Regions from separate parts of the Vibrio sp. EA2 genome, predicted to be linked through region 2. Evidence: predicted binding sites of a transcription regulator. Region 2 holds the regulator's gene; the other holds the start of a gene.

Region 1 (11,555 bases), on a different contig from region 2:
TGGTCTGGAAGTACTGAAAATCATCGAAGAAGAAGACTTGTGTGCGAAAGCGATGGGCATTGGCGAAGTGGTTAATGCACGTATGACTGAGCTACAAAAATCTGTACCTGCGATTGGTGAAATCCGTACCACTGGTGCAATGATGGCGATTGAATTTACTGATCCAGAAACTGGCAAGCCTCTGCAAGACATGACCAAAGCGGTCATTGCTAAAGCGCAAGAGAACGGTCTCATTTTGCTTTCTTGTGGGGTAAAAGCGAACGTTATTCGTCTGCTTCCACCGCTAACTATCGAGTCAGAAGTACTGAACGAAGGTTTAGACAAACTGGAAAAAATCATTCTTGAGCTGGCGTAGTACCCAGTAAACAAATCGAGCCTTAATTCAAAGAGGAAGTCAGCTGACTTCCTCTTTTTGATCAATCTGCTCCGTCCTAAAGAAGGTTGGTCATGCCTACTTGAAAAATTTCATCACCAGTTGTGGTAGTAGCGATACCAGGATCATACCCAACATCAAGCTATATTGAACAGGCGTGAAGCTTTCTCCAAGCAGTAACAAGCCAGATAAAATACCAGCAATCGGATTAATGATGTTGCCAAAGGTAAAATCAACCACAGACATTCTTTGCAGAAGCCAGACATACATGGTGTAGCTTAATGCGGTATTAAGAATAATCACCCAGAGCAGCCCCAGGATGTTAGTAAGCGACGTATGTCGTACCGCACTGAGATATGGCTCCGGATCGAGGCTAGCCATAACAGCGGAAACAATCGTCAGAATCACGCCACCAATGATCAACTGCCAAGTCAGGACCGTCCACCAATGCATTCTTGTACCGAGTGCTTTAGTAACGCTGCTGCCGATCACAATACACATAATGGCAGAAAGCATGGCAATCAAACCAACCGGATTCAGTGTGATGGTTGCCGGATTAAATAGCAGCCACGCGAGGGCAACCAAAGCAAGGCCTCGGCATACCTGTAACGCGTTAGGTCGGCGTTTATAGACCACCCAACTGTACAGCATCGCAAATACGGGTAATGAAACCATACCCACGCCTGAAATCGCCGCAGGCAGTGTGAGTGCCATGACAAAGACAAGGCAGAAGAACAGCGCGATGTTGATCGTGCCTAATACAAGCAGGGCTTTCCACTCGTGCTTTTTCGGCAATGTCGGCTTTATCGCGAGCAGCAGTAAGCCCGCAGGCAGCGCGCGCAAGACACCCAGCAGAATAGGAGGCCAATCTGGCACCGTATACTGCGTAACCGCGTAAGTCGTGCCCCAGAAAAACGCCGGGATCATGGCGAGTAAAATGTTCATGTCAAATATCTTTACGTTAAGATAATTAAGTGCAAAGATACGCCTTAGGTTACTTTTTGTAAAGTATCTTCATGTTAAAGTAATTAGACAAGCCGCGTTGCTTTGGAGAGAAGTAAGAAATGGACGCAATTGATAGACTGGTAGAGCAGTGGTTTAAAGAAAAGCCTGAGCTCGACACACAGCCGATGGCCATCATGGGGCGATTAATGAGAATTGCCAAACACATGGAGACTCGAGTCGCAGAGCTTCATAAACAGTATGACCTTAAAATGGGCGAATTTGATGTACTGGCGACGTTGCGTCGAGCAGGAGCGCCATACTGTTTGACGCCATCAGCCTTGATCGAGTCAATGATGCTCACGTCCGGAGCGATGACCAACCGATTAGATAAGTTGGAAACGAAAGGTTTAATTGTCAGAGAACATAGTAAGGAAGATAGACGCAGTGTCACGGTTGAATTGACGGCTAAGGGTTTGATGCTTATCGATAAGTTGATTGTTGAACATGTTGAGGTTCAACGAGGCTTTATGCATGGCTTGTCTGATGAAGAAAAGTTAAAGCTTAATGAGGCGTTAAAGAACTTGTTGCCACAGTTTGAATAAAATCAATTGCGGGGTGTGGGATGCAAATCAAAGTGTTAGAAACGTACCTTAATACGTTTATGTGCGCGGAAAGCGACTTTCCGTTTGGACCTGAAGCATTAGTCTTTAAGATCAAAGGGAAAATGTTCGCAATACTTGCCCAAAGAGAGGGTCGAGACTACGTCAGTGTAAAAGTAAAACCCGAGGATGGTGAAGTGCTGACTTCTCAGTTCACTGATATCACCCCCGGTTACCATTTGAATAAAAAACACTGGGTCACGGTGTATTTCAATGGAGATGTCGAGGATGGACTTATTCAGGATTTATGTGAACGTTCATACGAGCTTGTCATTGCTAAGTTGACAAAAGCACAGCGAGCTTCGTTAGGTTTCGCGTAGTTAGAGCACAGATAAATCAGAGTATTGGCAGGAGAAAGCGACGGATATCTCGCTCTTATCACCATGACCGAATTGAATTATTAGCTCGTGTTTCAGAAAAACTCGCGCCTTTATTAAGTACAGGCTATATAAAAAGTATAAGGGCAAAGAGGGAAATGCTATGCGAGCACTATCTGACTGGCTTAAAGCCTATGGGGAAAGTCATCAAAACCCAATCAATCGAAAAATTCACGCGATAGCCGTGCCCGGCATTTATCTTTCTGTCGTTGGGTTAATTTGGTCGATTCCTCAATTGTCTATCGTCGGTTATCAAATAAATTGGGTATGGTTAGCCGTCATTCCTGTTTGGATATTTTATTACCGGTTGTCTCTCAGTGTCTTCATGATGATGCTGGGCTATACATTGGCGTGTATTGGCTTAATCTGGTCATTGGAAGTGCTCCAACTTCCGGTTCTATATATCTCTTTACTTATTTTTGGTGTTCTCTGGATGTTGCAATTCATCGGGCACAAAATAGAAGGAACCAAGCCTTCATTTTACGAAGACTTACAATTTCTTCTCATTGGCCCTGTCTGGGTGTTTAGAAAGCAATAACCACATCGCATCTGGTTAACCCTGTATGAGCAAAGGCTTGGGTTACAACTTGTTTATTCACTAGCCTGCATCGCTTCATGCTCTCCATAACGCTGTCCAAAATATTTAGGCTGATCGGCTGGTTTGGACAGCAATGCCTTGTTATTCACACTATGCTTAAAGTGCTGTGGCGCACTGAAACCAAGTGGTTATGTGCTGAGTGACAATGTCACGTATGGAGGGGAGATGTATAACCGCGAGCACAAATATAGTTACTGGAAAGAGGAACGTAAAAAAGGCAAATGGCACTACATCTTAAAGTCGTTTTTTATGATTTGTTGTGCGTTGCTGGTCGGTAAAGTAATTGGTTTATTCATTTTTGGCGACTTGCACTCCTTTATGGATATCATTGAACAGTTGCCAGCGGATTTATTTATCATGATGCTGGTGGGATTCCCTATTAGCGTATTAGGTTGGTATCACGAAGAGTCGAAATTTTTTAGAGCGTTAAGGCGCAAAGATAAGCAACTCAAAATGAAGCAGAAAAGTGCAGATCAACATAAAAACTAGCAACAATGTAAATGAAGTCGTACCTCGTCTAACTCAATAGTTAAATACTTTGACTGAACAGCAAAAGAGGTGTGATATTACTCCAAGTCTCCATCCATACAGAAATCATGGATTTCTAATCCGGTTCAGTTAATCGATGACATTTGCTCGAGTTGTGTTCTGTACCTTTGTTCTAGAGCCTCATTTCCAGCTAGACGTTCAAGTTCTACCATGAGTTGTAATGATGGTTTCTTTACGCCATACATTTGATTGAAGCGCATTAACCTGATTCTTGCGTCGGTAAACTCACCGGCATCAATTTCCAGTTTTGCGAGTTGCAGTATGGATTTTGGTCGGTGAGGATCGTGGTCGATAGCACGAGTAAAGTAATATTTCGCTTTGTCTCTGTCTTGTGATTTAAGCGCACAGAAAGCCGCGTTTTCGTAACTTGCGGGGATTAAATAGTAGTAGGGTTGCTCAATGGCTCGTGTAAACATGAGATCGGCCTTTTTATGTTCGCCGCGTTTACACAAAAATGTTCCGTAGTTATTGAGCACGTTACCGTTTTTGGGATGTTGACGAAGGGCTCGTTGATACATCTCTTTCGCTTTTGATTCTTCACCAACGATCTCATAATAGTGTGCCAGGGAAAGCTGTGCGCGGTAGTAGTTGGGGGCATGGGTAAGAGCTTGCTGCAAATTGTCATGAGCACGAATAGTGCTGCTACTTTTCAGATAACCCAAACCGAGAGCGATACGCGACTCTGCCATCGCTAACGGATCAGGTTTAACGATCGGAGAGCCGTCTTGTTTGACGGTAACGCATCCCAGTAGTGAAAATTGAGTCACCAGCAAAAGTACACCCAGCTTAATCGTTTTCATTTCCCGTCCCTACATCCCTAAATCTCAAAGCATGATAAGAACTGCGAGATAAAAACCTATTAGCGAAAAATTACTATGCGATCGGGTTTGCAAACTGATATGAAAAAGCCGCCATAAGGCGGCTTGGTTCTCAAAGTTAACCCTTTGATTTAATCGTCTTTAGTGAAAGCAGACTCACTGAAATGATCAAGATCGTACGGTGTCTGTTGGTAAACACAGTAGTTAAGCCAGTTTGCGAACAGTAAATGTCCATGGCTTCGCCAGCTTGCTGTCGGCGGGTTGTCCGGGTTGTTGTTCGGGTAGTAATTGACCGGAATGGCGGGCTCCATTCCTTCACCCAAATCACGAATGTACTCATTGTGGAGAGTATGAGAGTCATACTCAGGGTGACCGGTTACAAATACATTTCGTTTATCTTTTGTGGTCGCTAGGTAAACGCCAGCCACGTCAGATGTCGCTAATATCTCCAGGTCGGTATGTTCCTCAAGGAAGTGAGGTGAAAAGTCTGCATAGCGAGAGTGTGGCGCCAAAAACGTGTCATCAAAGCCGCGCAAAATTGGGTGGAATTGATTATGAATTTGGTGGTGATAAACACCTGAAAGCTTCTCTTTACGCGTTTTTTTCGGCAAGTCGTAAAGCAATTTCAACCCGGCTTGTGCTGCCCAACAAACATAAAGGGTAGAAGTCACATGATCTTTCGCCCACTCCATGATCGTTTTTAAATGGTCCCAGTAAAGTACATCTTCAAATTGGACTAGGCCGAGTGGGGCTCCCGTAATAATTAAGCCATCAAAATTTTTATTTTTGACCATCTCGAATTGACGATAAAAATTATCGAGGTGTTCGGTTGGCGTGTTTTTACTCGGACGGTCATCAATTCGTAGTAACTCGACATTGACTTGAAGAGGACTGTTCGAGAGCAAACGTAAAAACTGTGTTTCCGTTTCGATCTTCTTAGGCATCAAATTCAGAATCAGTACTCGCAACGGACGAATCTCCTGACTTGCCGCTCGAGTCTCGCTCATCACGAAGATGTTTTCTGTCCTTAGTATGTCAGTTGCAGGTAATTGATCTGGAATTCTAATTGGCACGACTATCTCTCCCTAATTCTAGTCATCTAGACGTCTATACATCTAAAGCTAACTCAAATCGATTTAGATGTCGATACGAAATGTGACTTTAAACAAGTTTAATGCCTGCTCAAGGATATGGACAATAAATACCTTCTCGCGTTTTAGCGCCTGAAATATGCTCATTGCTGGCTAATTGTGACTGAATCAGAATTTTTGATGAGACATCGTTGCAACACATCTAACTTCATTTGAAGGTCATTATGTGATCACGCTAATATGGCTTTAATGACAGAGTAGAAAAATTCGAGTCATGTAAAACTTATCCATCTCCAAACGACACGGTGATATGCCGTTTGAGATGAATCGTCATTGGAGGACACTATGTTCGGTATTTTTAAGCGAAAAACGAAAATTCAGAGCATCGCTCAAGAAGTTCCCAGTATATTGCTTAGTAAGTTTGGCGATAAAAGCACGTACGCTCCCGATGAAATTGATTTTGCATTACTACAACTTGGTTACGATAAACAAAAAGATCTTAACGATCACCAGTATGCTTACGGCATGTTTAGCAGTGAATCGAGCTATCAGCAATTAGGTTTAACCGACGCGCTTGGTGATTATAGACACTTTCAACGTGAAGTTGGGAAGATGCTACTTAACACGCCAGAGCCTATTGATATGCATATCTACTTTGTTATTTCTGAAGAGCACCATAAGGCGGATAAAACGCTGCATTAAACACCTAACTTTGACGTTGCCGTCGCCCCTTCTGTGAGCGCGGCATCGTTTCCTACTATTGTTCCAACCCTTCATTTCCAGACTTCAATTCTATTGACCTTGTCCCAAGGGGAGGGTCTACAGTTGTCCTATATCAGTCGTTGAATCCAAAGGAGATTGCCGTGGGATGTTGTAATAATGCGCCTAATGGAGGCTCTGGAAAAATATCTTATTTGTTGAAACTGATAGCGATAATGTTTGTTGCGATTTTCCTGCTTGCCGCATTTTTGGGGTAGGAAAGTTCTGTTTGTGCAAAAGTTCTGAAAAGTCAGTAGATTAATTGCTCTATTCAATGTTAACGTGCCTTATCGCCATTAGCGCGTTCACATACCCTTCCTAATTCTGTAATGGTTTTACTGTGTAGTGTGTCGAAGAACCATAAAATACGCGTGCTGGAATTTTGTAGTACGCGTAATCAATGATAAATGTACATGCAATTATCTTCGAATTTTTAATCACTTATAGATGGATACATCTGATGATATTCTCATGATCAAACAACAAAAGCCTAAATTTGAGGCTAAATTTCTTCTGCCTCGCTATTGGGGAACCTTACTTACCATCGGGCTAATGTATTTACTGAGCCTTCTTCCATTTAAACTTCAACTGGTTTTAGGGCGTAATATAGGTCGCTTAGCGATGCGAATCATGAAAAAGCGCCAAATCACCATTAAACGAAATCTTGAACTCTGCTTTCCATCCATGCAGGAAAGTGAACGCGAGGCAATTTTTAACGCAAATATCGATAACTCTGGTATCGCCCTGTTTGAGACAGCAATGGCTTGGTTTTGGTCAGACAAGAGAGTTAATAAGCATGTCACAATACAAGGAATGGAACACCTAGAAGCGTTAGAACAGGAGGGGAAAGGGGTATTAATGCTTGCTGTCCACTCTATGAATTTAGAGCTAGGTGCACGTGCGTTTGGTATTAAAAAATCAGGCACAGGTGTTTATCGGCCGAATAACAATCCATGTTTTGACTATTTTCAATACAAAGGACGCTCTCGCTCTAACCGTACTTTGATTGGTCGTAAAAACGTCAGGGGTATGCTGGAAGCTCTGAACTCAGGGCATCGAGTGTGGTATGCACCAGACCATGATTATGGAACCAGAAGATCGACCTTTGCACCTTTGTTTGCGGTAAAAAACGCGTGTACAACAACAGGGACAAGTTTGCTGGTGGATGCAACAGATTGTGCCATCGTACCGTTTACTATGGTAAGAGGGGATGATGGACACTACACGTTAACCATCAGAGAGCCAGTTGACGGATTCCCCAAAGGCGACACTAACAATGCGGCGATTTTTATCAATAAAATTGTTGAAGAGTCTATAATGGCCAGCCCTAGTCAATACATGTGGTTGCATCGTCGTTTTAAAACCAGGCCACAAGGTGAAGCGTGTTTGTATAACCCTCAATTAATCCCGGCAATGAGCTAGTGAGTTACTTCGAGCGTTGAAATCTACCTTGGTTGTTATTTCTGAGTCGTGGATTACCATTATGCACGTTTGGTAGCCTTTGCATCTGAGCTGATTTTTGCATCTGTGCTGATTGTAGTTGGTGAAATTGCGGGTCGCATTGGTTTCTACGACCTTTGGGCCATTGGCATTTAATAGAGTCGAGTTTCATCGACGGCTATTGTCTAAAACGGTGCTGCGAGCATTCTCAGCACCACCCCTACCAACAAAAAGGCGAGCTAGCTGAACCCTCTTATTTTTGACTGTCTAGGTTTACGGTACAGGCTACAGATGTGGTCTGAACTACTCTTATTAACCGGGTTTTAAGCTTTCCACACTAATAAAAAGTTATTCGCTGGCATTGGGACTTTTTCTATCAACGTTAGGTTGTCAGCCCAGCTAGCTAAGTCATTGATATCCTGAATTCCTCCGAAACCATTCTGCTTTAATTGGCGATCAAATTCCTGATTACTGCTGCTGGTAAATTTGCCGTCTACTTTCATCGGCCCATATTGGCAAAAAATGCCATTTTCTGGAAGATTAAAAGAAATGAGCTTCATCATTTGTTTTGCTTCTTCAGGCTGCATAATGTGCGTGGTATTCGCGGTAAATACGGCATCAATAGTGAGTTTTGGCCAGGGATCTTCGCCAATAGTGAATTCCAATGGCGGGACGATATTGGGCAGGGATGTATGATGAAGCCAGTTGTGTATACCTGCATGGTTTTCCGGCATTTCACTGGTGTACCAGGTAAGGTGTGGGAGGTGTTCTGCAAAAAATACCGCATGCTGGCCGTTTCCTGATCCAATTTCCAGTACATGTTGTGATGACTTAAAGTGCACCAAAAGCTGTTCAAGAATAGGGTGCTTATTTCTTTCACAGTGTGGAAGTGTAAGTTGAGTCATTTAGCATCCTTTGTTAGTTTATTTAACTATCCCGGCGTCAGTTCCAGTTTCACCAGAGCGAACCCGATCATAGCACCTATGATCACGACGGCGACAGAAAGTTCGTTGTTAAAGCCAGTGATCGCTAACCTGTTTAATTAGTTATGTTTTTCACTTTCATTGGCTTGTATAGTAAATAGACTAAACTTTTCTAACAAACTGTTTTAATCAAGCCAACACCAAAAAGTTGAGAACCATGCCCTATGTTTGACGAGTTATCTTTCGCCGGGCTTCTGTTTAGCCCGTTGGTGGTTTTTATGCCTCTTGCTTTTTTACTGTCATGGAGTACGCGTTTTGTGCTGCATAAATCAGGTTTATACGCAAAGTTGTGGAAGGCACCTTGGTTTGAAGTCAGCTTGTATGTCTGTTATCTCGCGTTAGTTATTTATCTATTTGGGAGCTAATCATCTATGGGAAAATTCTTTCGTATCTCCCTCACACTGGCGACTTTGGCTGTTGCCGTTGTTCTTGGCCATTGGATTTGGCAACACTATTTATATTCTCCGTGGACCCGCGATGGACGAATAAGGGCGCATGTAATAACGATTGCTCCGGATGTTTCTGGTTGGGTCAATGACATTGAGGTCAGTGATAATCAGGAGGTCAAAAAAGGCGATGTTATTTTTACTGTCGACGATACTCGTTATAAAGCGACGATTGCGGAACTCGAAGCGCAAGTTGAAAATAAGAAATTTGCCTGGGAATTAGCAAAGCATCAGTACGCTCGCCGTAAGACGTTAACCAATCAACAGATGGTGAGTGAGGAAACGGCGGAAAGTGCACGAATCACGACAGAGTTGGCTAAATCGAACTACAAACTGGCTCAGGCCCAGCTTGCCAGTGCACAGATCAACCTGGATCGTACCATTATAAAAGCCCCTGCAGATGGCAACATCATCAATTTGAGTCTTCGGGAGGGTAACTATGTCAGTCAGGGTAAATCCGTACTTTCCTTAGTGAAAGCCAACTCGTTTTACGTTACCGGTTACTTTGAAGAAACTAAAATCCCACTGATTAAGCTTGGCCAAAAGGCAAGAGTTACCTTAATGAGCGGTGGTAAAGCACTAACCGGAACCGTGACGAGTATTGGTGAAGCGATTGCTGATAGTAACACGAGTAGTAACAGCCAACTTCTACCTCAGATTCAGCAAACCTTTAACTGGGTTCGCTTAGCGCAACGAATCCCGGTAGATATCCAATTGGATGATTATCCTGACGATCTTAATCTGAGTGCCGGGATGACCGTGTCTATTCATTTAGATGAGAACGCTCAGTAACCATGCAAGCACTGTTTAATAGTCTATTTTTCCCTGATAAACAGGCGATAAAGTTTGCTATCAAAGGCGTGATTGCGATGGCTTTGTCTCTGTACATCGCCATGTTCCTCAATCTAGACCGACCGTATTGGGCATTAATTGGTGCGATATTTCTGCAAATTCGTCCTCAAGGCGGTCTGGTTGTCGAGAAAGGCATGTACCAGATTATTGGTACTCTGGTCGGCGGCATTGTTGGTATCACCATTCTTCAATGGTTTGCCCCTTACCCTGAAATAGCACTCGGCTTGTTGGCGCTTTGGTTAGGCATTAACTCAGGGCTATCAGCCATGGTGCGCCGGCAAAACCTAGTATATGCCTTTGCGATGGCAGGAATGACAGCATGCTTAGTCTGCTTATTAGTGATGATACAGCCGGAGTTGGCCAGCAGTCAGCGTGTTTTTGCTATTGCACAGGCCCGAATCAGTGAAATTGTTATTGGTGTTATCTGTGCCACTCTGGTCAGTAAGTTGATCTGGCCCGTGAAAGTGAAAGATGGCTTAGTGGTAAATGCCAAGAACGTGATTAACCAGACGTTAGGTTATTTAACCATTGAGCTGGATAAAAATGGTTCGCATGAGGAACGCCATAAAAAGATTGATAGCATACTTGAATCCGTCACCGCTCTTAGCGATGACTCAAGCGCTGTGAGTTTTGAAGGGCCGGAAGGTTTAGGCCAAAGCAAGGCAGCCAATGCTATAGCTAACAGTGTGCTATCCCTGTTGGCTTTGGTGCAAATTTTTGGCCGTTTGCAACGTCGACATCCGGAGCTTGTCGGAGAGGTTCTAGAGCCAGTGCTGGATAAGATGCGCGAGAGTTTTACCAAAATGGCAACCTCGCGAGATTACGACGAGTGCTATGTGATTGCCCAGTCATTACGCCGGGAGCAGATGGAATATGCGAATCAGGTGAGTGAAAAAACACCGTTGCAAAAACGTCTACTCAAGATCTCTCTCGAGTTAAGCGCTGAGTTAATACTGGTTCTCAAAGGCTATGCCAAGCTCTCCAGCAAAGAGACGACCAATTTGAATGCGCCTAGTTTTCAAAGCCATCGTGATCCTTTGGTCGGCATTACTACCGGGCTTCGTAGCGTGTTGCTCTTTTTGGTTGGCGCTGGGCTTTGGGTGGGGACGGGGTCATCCTCCGTCATTATGATCATGATACTGCCTGTCGTGTTTTCTATCATGATGGCTCGCTTACCTATGGCTATTCTTACCACAGTGTTGAAGCGGCTATTGGTGGGTATCGTTATCGCCTTACCTTTGGCAATTTTTTATGCGTTACCTTTAGTAGCGGCAAGCAGTAAAGATTTTGAATTGCTCGTGCTCATTTTGGCTGGCCCTTATTTCTTAGGTCTTCTGGCGTTAGCGAGTCGGGCGACCTTGCCATATGGCCTTGGGATCTGTATCCCGTTTACAATTTTCGTTATGCCCAGTACAGATATGACTCGCTCATTAACCGTCAGCACGACGATCAGTAATGGAATGGCTATCTTTGTTGGTGTAACGGTGCTGTACTGGATTTTCAAGTTAGTCACAGGCCCAAGCTTGCCACTTATGTTGACGCGACTAATGCGAACGACTCAGCGTGATCTTGTTGATATGGACAAACACTCCGCACCAGAGCAGTGGTTTAATGCGCGTATGGGGGATCGGTTATTAAGGATTTCGACTTACGATAAAGCACTAT
Region 2 (11,555 bases):
ATCACTGTTATGCTTCGGTGAAATCGCTGAGCCTTTTGACACCTTCTCATTTGCTTCTACATTTATATGAAGCCTAAAAAGAGGAGGGGCTAGTCAATGAAAGGCGATCCAATCATTATCCAACATCTCAACAAAGTGCTCGGTAACGAGCTCGTCGCTATTAATCAATACTTCCTTCATGCCCGTATGTACAAAGATTGGGGGTTAAAACACCTAGCCGATAAGGAGTATCACGAGTCGATTGATGAAATGAAACATGCCGATCATCTCATCGAACGCATTTTATTCTTAGAAGGTCTGCCTAATCTGCAAGATCTCGGCAAGTTAATGATCGGTGAAGATACCAAAGAGATGCTCGAATGCGATCTTAAACTGGAAATGGCCGCTATTCCCGATCTAAAAGATGCGATCGCTTACGCAGAAGATATCCGAGATTATGTTTCGCGCGATTTGTTTCAGGATATTCTCGAAGATGAAGAAGAGCACGTCGACTGGCTTGAGACTCAGCTTGGCTTAATTGAGATGTCTGGCATCGAAAATTATCTGCAAGCACAGTATGTCGATGAGGATTAATCTCGGCTATCCCATCGTTATGTTAAAAATCTGACGTTTACACTAGTGCACCTGACTTAAAAGTTAGGTGCTTTTCCTGACTATCTGGTCTAATCTCTTTTAATATCGTTTTTTTTAAGGATATTGCTCGCAATCTTACCTATGAAGATCGACCACTATCCATTAGAATTTATTCCCCCCTTACCTAAAAATAAAAAGAGAAACGCCCTCATGTCTGAAGACAAAGCAGTAACTCCAGAAGAAGAACAACGCCAACGAGCTCTTGACTATCATGCATACCCAACCCCAGGGAAGATTGCCGTCGAGCTAACCACACCTGCCGAAACCGCTGGTGATCTTGCTTTAGCCTACAGCCCTGGTGTCGCTGAGCCTGTACGTGAAATCGCACAAAATCCTGACAATATCTATAAGTACACCGCGAAAGGTAACATGGTTGCCGTTATTTCTAACGGTACCGCGATTCTTGGCTTGGGTAACTTAGGTCCGCTTGCTTCTAAACCTGTAATGGAAGGTAAAGCGCTACTGTTTAAGCGTTTCGCTGGACTTGATTCTATTGATATCGAAGTAAAACACCGCACGATCGACGAGTTCGTTAATACCGTAGCAAGCATTGCTGATACCTTCGGTGGTATTAACCTGGAAGATATTAAGGCTCCAGACTGTTTTGAAATTGAAAAGCGTCTTATCGAACGTTGTGACGTTCCTGTCTTCCATGATGATCAACATGGTACAGCAATCGTAACGGCAGCAGGCATGCTGAACGCCATTGAGCTGCAAGGTAAGAAGCTTGAAGATTCTACGATTGTTTGTCTTGGTGCCGGTGCGGCTGCAGTAGCGTGTATGGAACTACTGATAAAATGTGGTGCGATGCGTGAAAAGATTTACATGTTGGATCGTAAAGGCGTGATTCATACTCGCCGTGATGATCTTAACGAGTACAAAGAGCTATTCGCAAATAACACCGATAAGCGTACTTTAGAAGATGTGATTGAAGGTGCTGATCTGTTCCTTGGCGTATCAGGTCCAAATCTGCTTCCACCTGAAGCATTAAAACTGATGGCGGATAAGCCAATTGTTTTCGCATGTTCAAACCCAGATCCTGAAATTAAGCCAGAGCTCGCGCACGAAGTTCGTAATGATTTAATCATGGGTACAGGGCGTAGTGATTATCCGAACCAGGTAAACAATGTACTTTGTTTCCCATTCATCTTCCGTGGTGCGCTTGATGTACGTGCAAGCGAAATTAACGATGAGATGAAACTTGCAGCGGTTGATGCTATTCGTCAGTTGGCGAAAGAGCCAGTACCAGAAGCAGTATTGGCAGCGGCGGGTGTCGATAAGCTTGAGTTCGGCTCAGATTACATTATTCCAAAGCCAATGGATGCTCGCTTACTGCCTCGCGTTGCAAAAGCCGTTGCTCAAGCGGCAGTTGACTCGGGTGTTGCCCGTATTGAAATGCCAGAAAACTATATGGCAGAGTAAAGCTCAGCATTGAATGATGTACAAAAAATGGGACGCGATAGCGTCCCATTTTTTATGTTATTTCTTAGCTTTCAAGATTGAATAACCATTTGGTGTATTCGACACGCTTTAGGTTACTCTTCGTCAAACGACTCGAATTCGATGCCCATTTCCGTCATCAGAGCTTTCGCTTCCGTCGGAATATCGTCTGGGCGATCTTTACGAAGGTCTTCATCCGTTGGAAGCGGTTGACCCGTATACGCATGTAGAAATGCCTCACATAGGAGTTCGCTATTGGTTGCGTGGCGTAAGTTGTTGATCTGACGACGAGTACGTTCATCAGTTAGCACTTTTAAAACTTTCAGCGGGATAGAGACAGTGATTTTTTTTACTTGTTCGCTTTTCTTTCCATGCTCAGCATAAGGGCTAATGTATTCGCCATTCCAGTCAGCCATTGCGTACCTTCATCTATGTAATAGGTTAAAAAATAATATAGGAGCTGATTTTAGCTGCATTTACTGCCATAAGCAAAGACATATGGACGTCTAGAAGTGTTGACGTCTTAATTTTTGACGAGTAAAGTGACAGGAACAGTAAGGAGTGTGCAATTCATTGAATCTCACCATTTAGATATAGCGCATTCCCATTTAGAAGTCATCACCTGTGAAAGGATACACCCATGAGCACCCGTAAGCCTGCAACTATTGCCGTACGTACCGGTATTGAATCTGACACTCAATACCATGCTGTCGTTCCACCAATCTACCTTTCGACAAACTACGGCTTTCCTGCATTTGGGGAAGTGCCTAAGTACGACTACACGCGCTCAGGTAATCCAAATCGTGGATTATTAGAAAGTGCATTGTCTGAGCTGGAATCTGGCAAAGGAGCCGTGATCACTAACTGTGGTACGTCTGCACTGAACTTATGGGTATCGGCTTTTATTGGTCCTGATGATGTTATTGTTGCTCCAAACGACTGTTATGGTGGCACTTACCGCCTGTTTAATACTCGTGCGAATAAAGGCGACTTCAAGGTGCTGTTTGTCGATCAAACTGACGAGAAAGCGCTGGATGAGGCATTAGCACAAAAGCCAAAACTGGTTCTGCTAGAAACACCGTCTAACCCTCTGGTTCGCGTTGTCGATATTGCTGTGGTCTGTGAAAAAGCAAAGCAAGCCGGTGCTTTAGTCGCAGTAGACAATACGTTTTTGACACCGGTATACCAGAAACCTCTAGAGTTGGGGGCTGACTTTGTTATTCACTCGACAACCAAATACATCAATGGTCACTCGGACGTGATTGGTGGCGTGATTATCGCTAAAACGGAAGAACATGCAGAAGAGTTAGCCTGGTGGGGCAATTGTATTGGTGCGACAGGTACACCATTTGATAGCTACATGACTTTGAGAGGTCTTCGTACTTTGGGGGCACGTATGCGAGTGCATGAAGAAAGTTCACAGCAGGTGCTGGCTTACCTACAGAAGCAGTCGTTGGTGGCGAAAATTTATCATCCAAGTCTGCCACATCACCCTGGCCACGAGATTGCTAAAAAGCAGCAATCGGGCTTTGGGTCCATGCTGAGTTTTGAGTTCGCGGGTTCATTTGAGCAACTCAAAGCCTTCGTCAAGGAACTGAAATTGTTTTCACTCGCTGAGTCTCTCGGTGGAGTAGAAAGCCTGATTTGCCACCCGGCATCCATGACGCACCGTGCTATGGGTGAGGAAGCATTGGCTGAAGCTGGCGTATCACAGCAGCTACTACGCCTTTCAGTCGGTCTGGAAGATGCGCAAGATCTCATTGCTGACTTAGAACAAGCTTTCACCAAATCTGCACAGCAATAGGAGATCATAATGACTGTACAACGTCAGCTACACAAGTTTGGTGGTAGCAGCCTGGCAGACCCAGAGTGCTATTTACGTGTAGCGGGTATTCTCAAAGAGTACTCTGCAGAAAATGATTTGGTGGTGGTATCAGCCGCGGGTAAAACAACCAACCGTCTGATTGAGTTTCTTGAAGGCTTAGAGAAAGATGGTCGAATCGCTCACGAAGCACTACAAAGCTTAAGACAGTTTCAAAGCAATCTTGTTGAAGTATTGTTAGAGGGGGAAGCTCAAGAGCAGCTGCTTGCTTCTTTACAAGATGAATTCAGCACATTGGCGGAGCTGACCTCTCCGCTCACTGAAGCGCAAAAGGCGGCAGTATTAGGCCATGGTGAAGTGTGGTCATCACGCTTACTTGCGGCATTATTAAGTCAGCAGGATTTACCTGCCGTGGCGCAAGATGCACGAGCGTTTTTACGTGCAGAAGCTGGCACTCAACCAGAAGTTGATCGTGCTCGTTCATACCCGCTTATCAAAGAAGCACTGGCACAGCATAGTCATAAACGTGTGATCATTACCGGCTTCATGGCGCAAAATGATAATGGTGAAACCGTTCTGCTCGGTCGTAATGGCTCAGACTATTCGGCAACGGTGATTGGTGCACTTGCTGAAGTCAGTACAACGACGATTTGGAGTGACGTGGCTGGTGTTTATAGTGCTGACCCTCGTTTGGTCTCCGATGCATGCTTGTTACCATTATTACGACTGGATGAAGCCAGTGAGCTAGCTCGTTTAGCTGCTCCTGTGTTGCACAGCCGCACACTGCAGCCTGTGGCGCAAAGCACCATGGATTTGAGCCTTAAGTGCAGTTACCTTCCTGAGTCTGGTTCGACGCGTATTGAGCGTGTTCTGGCGTCTGGCCGTGGGGCGAAAATCATCACATCGCTGGACGACGTGCTATTGGTTCAGCTTTCGTTTGCTCACGGACATGACTTTGAAAAAACACAGAGCGATGTACTCGAATCGCTCAAACGTGCTCAGTTGGAGCCGCTAGCGTTTGAAGCTCAGCCTGAACAGCAGGTATTACGACTGGCATACACAGCAGAAATTGCTGGTGGTGCACTCAAGTATCTGCAGGAATCTGACCTGGATGCGGAGATTAACCTCACTGAGGGTTACTCTCTGATTGCGGCTGTCGGTGCAGGTGTGACAACTAATGCCAACCACTGTTTTGGTTTTCAGCAAAAGCTAAAACATTCTCCGGTGGAATTTATCGCTGAGACGGAGTCTGGGTTAAGTCTGGTGGCAGTATTGCGTCGCACCAATACCGAAGAGTTGGTACAGACAGTTCACAGCCAGTTGTTTCAGGCGCAGAAGCGAGTTGCTGTCGCATTGTGCGGTAAAGGCAATATTGGTTCGAGCTGGTTAAACTTATTCGCTTCTCAAAAAGGTGAACTCGAGAAACTCCATGGCATGAGCTTTGACTTAGTCGCTGTGGTTGATAGTCAAATGTATTGGTTTGATAGTCAGGGTATTGATGCGTCTGGTGTTTCGGCACGCTTCAATGATGAAAGTATTGAAAACGATGGCTCATGGTTACCGCGTCTTGGTGCCTTACAGAACTACGATGAAGCCGTTGTCCTTGATGTCACCGCCAGCCAGGACCTTGCCAAATGCTACGTTGATATCGCTCAGCAGGGGATCCACCTTATCTCTGCGAACAAGGTAGCGGGCTCGGCTGATAGTCAGTACTACCATCAGGTTCAGGATGCATTTGCTAAGATTGGACGCCACTGGCTGTACAATGCAACAGTAGGGGCAGGGTTACCAATCAACCATACGGTGCGTGATCTTCGCGAGAGTGGCGATGAGATTGTGGCGATATCTGGTATTTTCTCCGGAACGCTTTCATGGTTATTCCAGCAGTTTGATGGCTCTGTTCCATTCAGTGAGTTGGTCGATTTAGCCTGGCAGCAAGGACTCACTGAGCCTGACCCTCGTTCTGACTTAGATGGCTCCGATGTGATGCGTAAGCTGGTTATTCTGGCGCGTGAGTCTGGTCTGGATATCGAACCGGGAAGCGTAAAGGTGGAGTCGTTAGTGCCTGAAGAACTGCGTACGCTGAGCTTAGATGAGTTCTTTGATAATGCCGCGCTGTTGAGCGAGACTCTGCAAGAGCGTTTAACCAAAGCGCAGAAGAACGATCAGGTACTGCGTTACGTTGCTCGTTTAGAAAAAGATGGCAAAGCGACGGTCGGTATCGAAGCTTTGTCCCGTGAACATGCGCTGGCAAACTTACTGCCGTGTGACAATATCTTTGCGATTGAAAGCAAGTGGTACAAAGATAATCCGCTGGTTATCCGTGGCCCTGGCGCTGGACGCGAAGTGACAGCAGGGGCAATTCAGTCCGACCTCAACCGTCTGGCTGGACTATTTTAAACTCGTAAAAACCTCGGACGCCATCCGGGGTTTTTTATTCCCTTCTTGGTGCCATACTTAAATGCAGAATCGTTGTTGGCCATATGTTTATCCTGGATAAACATTAGTCAGTATTGAACTTGAACTATCCTCATTATTAACATGAAAAAAATTCATAATTACAAGGTTGACATTAAATCGTATTCAATACATTCTGTAGACATATAGACGTCTAAACGTCGATTTGATAATTTGATTTCGTGGCGGGTTGCCACAGGGAGAGTAAGATGGGTTACACGCACGCAGGCCATATCGATGCCTTAAACCAGAATATCGCTGAGTTATCAGACAATATTAATGTTTCGTTTGAGTTTTTTCCGCCAAGCAACGAAAAAATGGAAGAAACGCTATGGAACTCTGTGCACCGTCTAAAAGCACTTAAACCTAAGTTTGTCTCGGTGACTTACGGGGCGAACTCTGGTGAGCGTGACAGAACTCATTCCATCATTAAAGAAATCAAATCAGAAACTGGTTTAGTCGCAGCTCCGCACTTGACTTGTATCGATGCGACTCGCGAAGAGCTGATTAATATTGCTGATGACTACTGGAACAACGGTATCGAAAATATCGTTGCACTGCGTGGTGATATTCCACCAGGTGGCGGCGCACCTGAGATGTACGCTTCTGATCTTGTTGAGCTGTTGAAATCTCGTCACGATTTCGATATCTCAGTCGCGGCTTTCCCTGAAGTACACCCTGAAGCAAAAAGCGCACAGGCTGATCTGCTGAACCTTAAGCGTAAAGTCGATGCTGGTGCAAATCGTGCAATCACTCAGTTCTTCTTTGATGTCGAGTCTTACCTGCGTTTTCGTGACCGCTGTGTCGCCGCTGGTATCGATGTAGAAATCGTACCGGGTATTTTGCCAGTATCTAACTTTAAACAGGCGTCTCGCTTTGCTGCGCAGAATAACGTAAAAGTCCCTGGCTGGATGAGCCGACAGTTTGAAGGTCTGGATGATGATCCAGTGACACGCCAGTTAGTAGGAGCAAGTCAGGCAATTGATATGGTGCGTGTATTGAGCCGAGAAGGTGTGAAAGACTTCCACTTTTACACACTAAACCGAGCTGAGATGACTTACGCGTTGTGCCACACCTTGGGTGTACGCCCTCAGACTGCAGTTTAGTTGTTGATAAATAAAAGAAAGGCTTGCCATCGGCAAGCCTTTTTATTGTTAAGTCATGGGCGGTTTATTGTGGATTAGCCGATAACTTCAAGTTCAGTTAGCACTTCCTCTGCCCAAGTGATCCACGTTTCGCGCAACAGCAGATTGCGGCGTAGTGTCAGGCGCTCCAGACGTGCTTGTTTGTCCAGGGTAGACGGCGTCGCGTAGTATGCCGCTTCAATTTCTTTGTAGTGAGAAACCAGTTTGCGTGACTCTTCAACCAGTTCAGACAGTTGCTCACGGAAAGGTGCAGCAGGTTGAACTGCACAAGCCATCAGTTTCGCTGAGAACTCGTCACGAACGGTTGGGTGTGCCGTTGGTTGGTCAAACCATTCACCTAGTGCGCTACGTCCTGCGTCAGTGATGGAGTAAACTTTACGATCCGGCTTTCCTTCTTGAGGCTCTAATACGCAAGTAACCAGCTCTTTCTCAGCCATTTTATTGAGCTCACGGTAAACTTGCTGGTGGCTTGCTTTCCAGAAGTAACCAATGCTAGCTGAGAATTCTTTTGTGATATCGTAACCGGTTGCATCGCGGGTGCTAAGCACAGTTAAGATTACGTGTGGTAATGACATGTCTTCAATCCAAATGGTCAATAAACTTGTAAACAAGCTACTTATACTTTCAGCTGCGCTCTTCATGACGCTTGAGTTTTTTATGTATAAGTAGCACCAACAATTGTTGGTCCTGTCACCTTAAAGCCGTTTATCACCTAGAGAGATGGGAGATTCCCATCGAGGCTGGAGCTGATATGATTGGATTTATGCGCTCACAGCAAGGCGAGTAGTATATAAATAATAAGCATGAAGTGGAATACTAGGAAAGAATAACCCCAAAAAACTAATATAATACTCAGTAATGTATTTGAGTAGTCATTTATTCTGAATTCCTGGTTCTTTTTGGGGGTTGTTTGGGGGATTTATCTGGTTAATTGCTGTTCAATTTGATGGATATAAGAAAGGCTGAGCAATTGCTCAGCCTTTTATATCATATTCTGTTACTTTCAACAGGTTATTTTAGCCTGTGTTACGCATACCTGCTGCGATACCCGCAATCGTCACCATCAGGGCTTCTTCAAGCTCTGCTGAAGCTTCCTCATTTTGACGCGTACGATACAGCAACTCTGCTTGAAGCATGTTCAATGGCTCAACGTAGATGTTACGTAGGCGGATGGACTCCAGTCCCCACGGGTCATGTTGCATCAGGTTCTCGTTATTCTCTACATTCAGAACCGCTTTGATGTCTTTCTGTAGTTGAGCTCGTAACCTTTCACCAAGTGGACGAAGTGATTCATCAACCAAGCGCAGGTCATAGTAGCGAGAGATATCGATGTTACATTTCGAGTACACCATTTCTAGCATGCCAAGGCGTGTTGAGAAGAATGGCCACTCACGACACATCTCTTCCAGTAACGCTTGATGACCTTTGTCTACTGAGTACTGAATCGCTTCGCCTGCCCCCAGCCATGCTGGTAGCACCAAGCGGTTTTGGCTCCATGAGAAGATCCATGGAATGGCACGTAAACTCTCTACGCCGCCTTTAGGGTTACGCTTAGCAGGACGTGAGCCTAGTGGTAGTTTGCCTAACTCCAGCTCTGGTGTCGCCTGGCGGAAGTAAGGTACAAAGTCAGGCTCGCCGCGTACAACGCTACGATAAGCTTCACAGCTCACTTCAGAGAGCACTTCCATCAGATCGCGCCACTCTTGTTTTGGCTCTGGTGGCGGTAGTAGGTTCGCTTCCAGAATGGCACTGGCGTATAGGTTGAAGCTGTTTACCGCAACGTCAGGAAGACCTAGCTTAAAGCGAATCATCTCACCCTGCTCGGTCACACGAAGGCCACCTTTAAGGCTCTTTGGTGGCTGAGACAGTAGAGCAGCATGTGCAGGTGCACCGCCACGACCGACTGTACCACCACGGCCGTGGAACAATGTCAGTTCAACGCCTTCCTCTTCCGTGACTTTAACTAAAGATTCCATCGCATGGTATTGCGCCCAGCCAGCAGACATAACACCAGCATCTTTTGCTGAGTCAGAGTAGCCGATCATGACCATTTGGTGGTTTTGGATAAAGCCACGGTACAGATCGATGTCCATCAACTGTTTGATGACCGATTCTGCGTTGTTCAAGTCTTCCAGCGTTTCGAACAGAGGACAAACGTCCATGCGGTAAGGGCAGCCAGATTCTTGTAGCAGCAGGTGAACCGCAAGAACGTCTGATGCGGTACGGGCCATTGAGATAACATAAGCACCGAACGCTTCACGAGATTGTGCAGCAATGATCTTACAGGTGTCCAAAACCTCTTGAACAGGTTCTGATGGTTCCCAGTCACGTGGTAGAAGAGGACGCTTGGACGCCAGCTCATTGGTCAGGAAAGCAATTTTGTCTTGCTCGCTCCACTGCTGGTAGTCACCAATGCCCAGATGGCGGGTCAACTCAGAAAGCGCGTCTGCGTGACGAGTACTTTCTTGACGAATGTCGAGACGAACCAAGTGAACACCAAACGCTTTCACTCGGCGCAGAGTATCCAGCAGTGAGCCGTCAGCAATGACACCCATGCCACACTCATGTAGTGACTGGTAACACGCGTACAATGGATCCCAAAGCTGTTCTACTTTTTGTAGTGGTGCTTTGACGGCTAGCTTTTGACCGTTAATCTTCGCATCTAGGATATCTTTGGTTTCGTTGAGCAGAGAGCGAAGCTGCTTGAGGATCGCACGGTATGGTTCGTGTTGATCATCTCCAGCCAGTTCACGAACTTGATCATTACTTACTGTCATCGACAGCTCGCTGATCAATTCGTTGATGTCATTTAGGTAAAGATCCGCCGCTTTCCAACGGGACAGAAGCAGAACCTCACGCGTGATGTTATGAGTAACAAATGGGTTACCGTCACGGTCACCACCCATCCAAGAAGAAAAATGTACTGGACGCGCGTCGATTGGTAAACCTTCGCCAAGATAAGATTCCAGACGATCGTTCATCTCGCGTAAAAACTCAGGGACAGCTTCCCACAGAGAGTTTTCAACGACCGCAAAGCCCCATTTCGCTTCATCAAGTGGCGTTGGGCGTTGTTGGCGGATCACGTCTGAGTGCCAGCCCTGGGCAATCAGCTGCTCCAGGCGACGTTCAGTTTTCTTGCGTTCTTTCGATGAAAGATCGCTTAATTCTAGTTTTGATAAACACTCGTTGATCTTCACCAGCTTATTAATCATGGTGCGGCGAGTGATTTCAGTTGGGTGAGCTGTCAGTACCAGTTCAATATTCAGGTCACGTACAGCTTGAGCGGTATCAAGCTTGCTCACATCGTTTTGTACCAGCTTAGAAAATAGCGAGTTGATCGCGTCTGGTTCGCAGATGTGCTCTTCACAGTGACGTGAAATCGTGTGGTACTGCTCAGCAATATTCGTGAGGTTTAGAAATTGGTTAAACGCACGGGTTACTGGTGTCAGTTGCTCATCAGGAAGGTGTTTAATTTCTTCGATCAAGCTTTCTTTGTCTGCTTGATTTCCTGCTTGGGCTGACTTGGATAATTTACGAATGGTTTCCACTTTCTCGAAGATTTCTTCGCCATGGGCATCGTGAATGGTGTTACCCAGTAAGTGGCCTAACATGCGCACATTGCTTTTGAGTGCGGCGTATTTCTCGTTCATTGTCGTCCTGCCTCGTAAAAAAACTACATCCATTGTTCTTATTAAGACACCAATCTAGCGAAAAGCACCAGTTATAGTCAAATAAAGCCGACTATGTTTGTAATTATTCCGCTTCTCTCCTGATTTAGAGCAAAGTTGCAGTGCCCATGGCACAATAAATGAAAATTAATTACAAAATAACAAGTTAAGTAAGTGTTAATAGTGAGTTAAGTGTTAAGGAAAAGAGCAACCTGTACTGCTCATCGGAGCTGCACAGGTCAAGCATCATTTTATTTTACTAACAACAGTATTTGACCATTGCTTTAGACAGCACATCAATGGTCGGGTCAATGAAATCAAAAGCCAGAAACTCGTCCGGCTGATGGGCTTGATCGATAGACCCTGGTCCGAGAACCAACGTTGGACACA

What was found. The regulator MetJ, encoded in region 2, represses methionine synthesis genes. The targets are predictions, from matches to a motif close to TTAGACNTNTANANGTCTAA.
Region 1: the regulator MetJ is predicted to act here: its motif matches at 5,419-5,438, upstream of metA (homoserine O-succinyltransferase MetA).

Annotation. Positions count from the first base shown of each region.
Region 1 covers NZ_JAWLID010000002.1:762,518-774,072, reverse strand. Annotated here, with positions in the region: gene gabT (4-aminobutyrate--2-oxoglutarate transaminase) at 1-355, shown strand, start outside; gene RXX31_RS07830 (DMT family transporter) at 452-1,318, opposite strand; gene RXX31_RS07825 (MarR family transcriptional regulator) at 1,438-1,920, shown strand; gene RXX31_RS07820 (MmcQ/YjbR family DNA-binding protein) at 1,941-2,297, shown strand; gene RXX31_RS07815 (DUF962 domain-containing protein) at 2,458-2,892, shown strand; gene RXX31_RS07810 (hypothetical protein) at 3,118-3,441, shown strand; gene pilW (type IV pilus biogenesis/stability protein PilW) at 3,567-4,301, opposite strand; gene metA (homoserine O-succinyltransferase MetA) at 4,451-5,392, opposite strand; gene RXX31_RS07795 (hypothetical protein) at 5,756-6,112, shown strand; gene RXX31_RS07790 (LpxL/LpxP family Kdo(2)-lipid IV(A) lauroyl/palmitoleoyl acyltransferase) at 6,641-7,591, shown strand; gene RXX31_RS07785 (DUF938 domain-containing protein) at 7,933-8,514, opposite strand; gene RXX31_RS07780 (DUF1656 domain-containing protein) at 8,757-8,957, shown strand; gene RXX31_RS07775 (HlyD family secretion protein) at 8,964-9,830, shown strand; gene RXX31_RS07770 (FUSC family protein) at 9,833-11,555, shown strand, end outside.
Region 2 covers NZ_JAWLID010000021.1:37,997-49,551, reverse strand. Annotated here, with positions in the region: gene RXX31_RS22875 (bacterioferritin-associated ferredoxin) at 1-1, shown strand, start outside; gene bfr (bacterioferritin) at 97-573, shown strand; gene RXX31_RS22865 (malic enzyme-like NAD(P)-binding protein) at 784-2,055, shown strand; gene metJ (met regulon transcriptional regulator MetJ) at 2,169-2,489, opposite strand; gene RXX31_RS22855 (O-succinylhomoserine (thiol)-lyase) at 2,714-3,877, shown strand; gene RXX31_RS22850 (bifunctional aspartate kinase/homoserine dehydrogenase II) at 3,887-6,295, shown strand; gene metF (methylenetetrahydrofolate reductase) at 6,562-7,458, shown strand; gene RXX31_RS22840 (PadR family transcriptional regulator) at 7,533-8,072, opposite strand; gene ppc (phosphoenolpyruvate carboxylase) at 8,514-11,147, opposite strand; gene argE (acetylornithine deacetylase) at 11,425-11,555, opposite strand, start outside.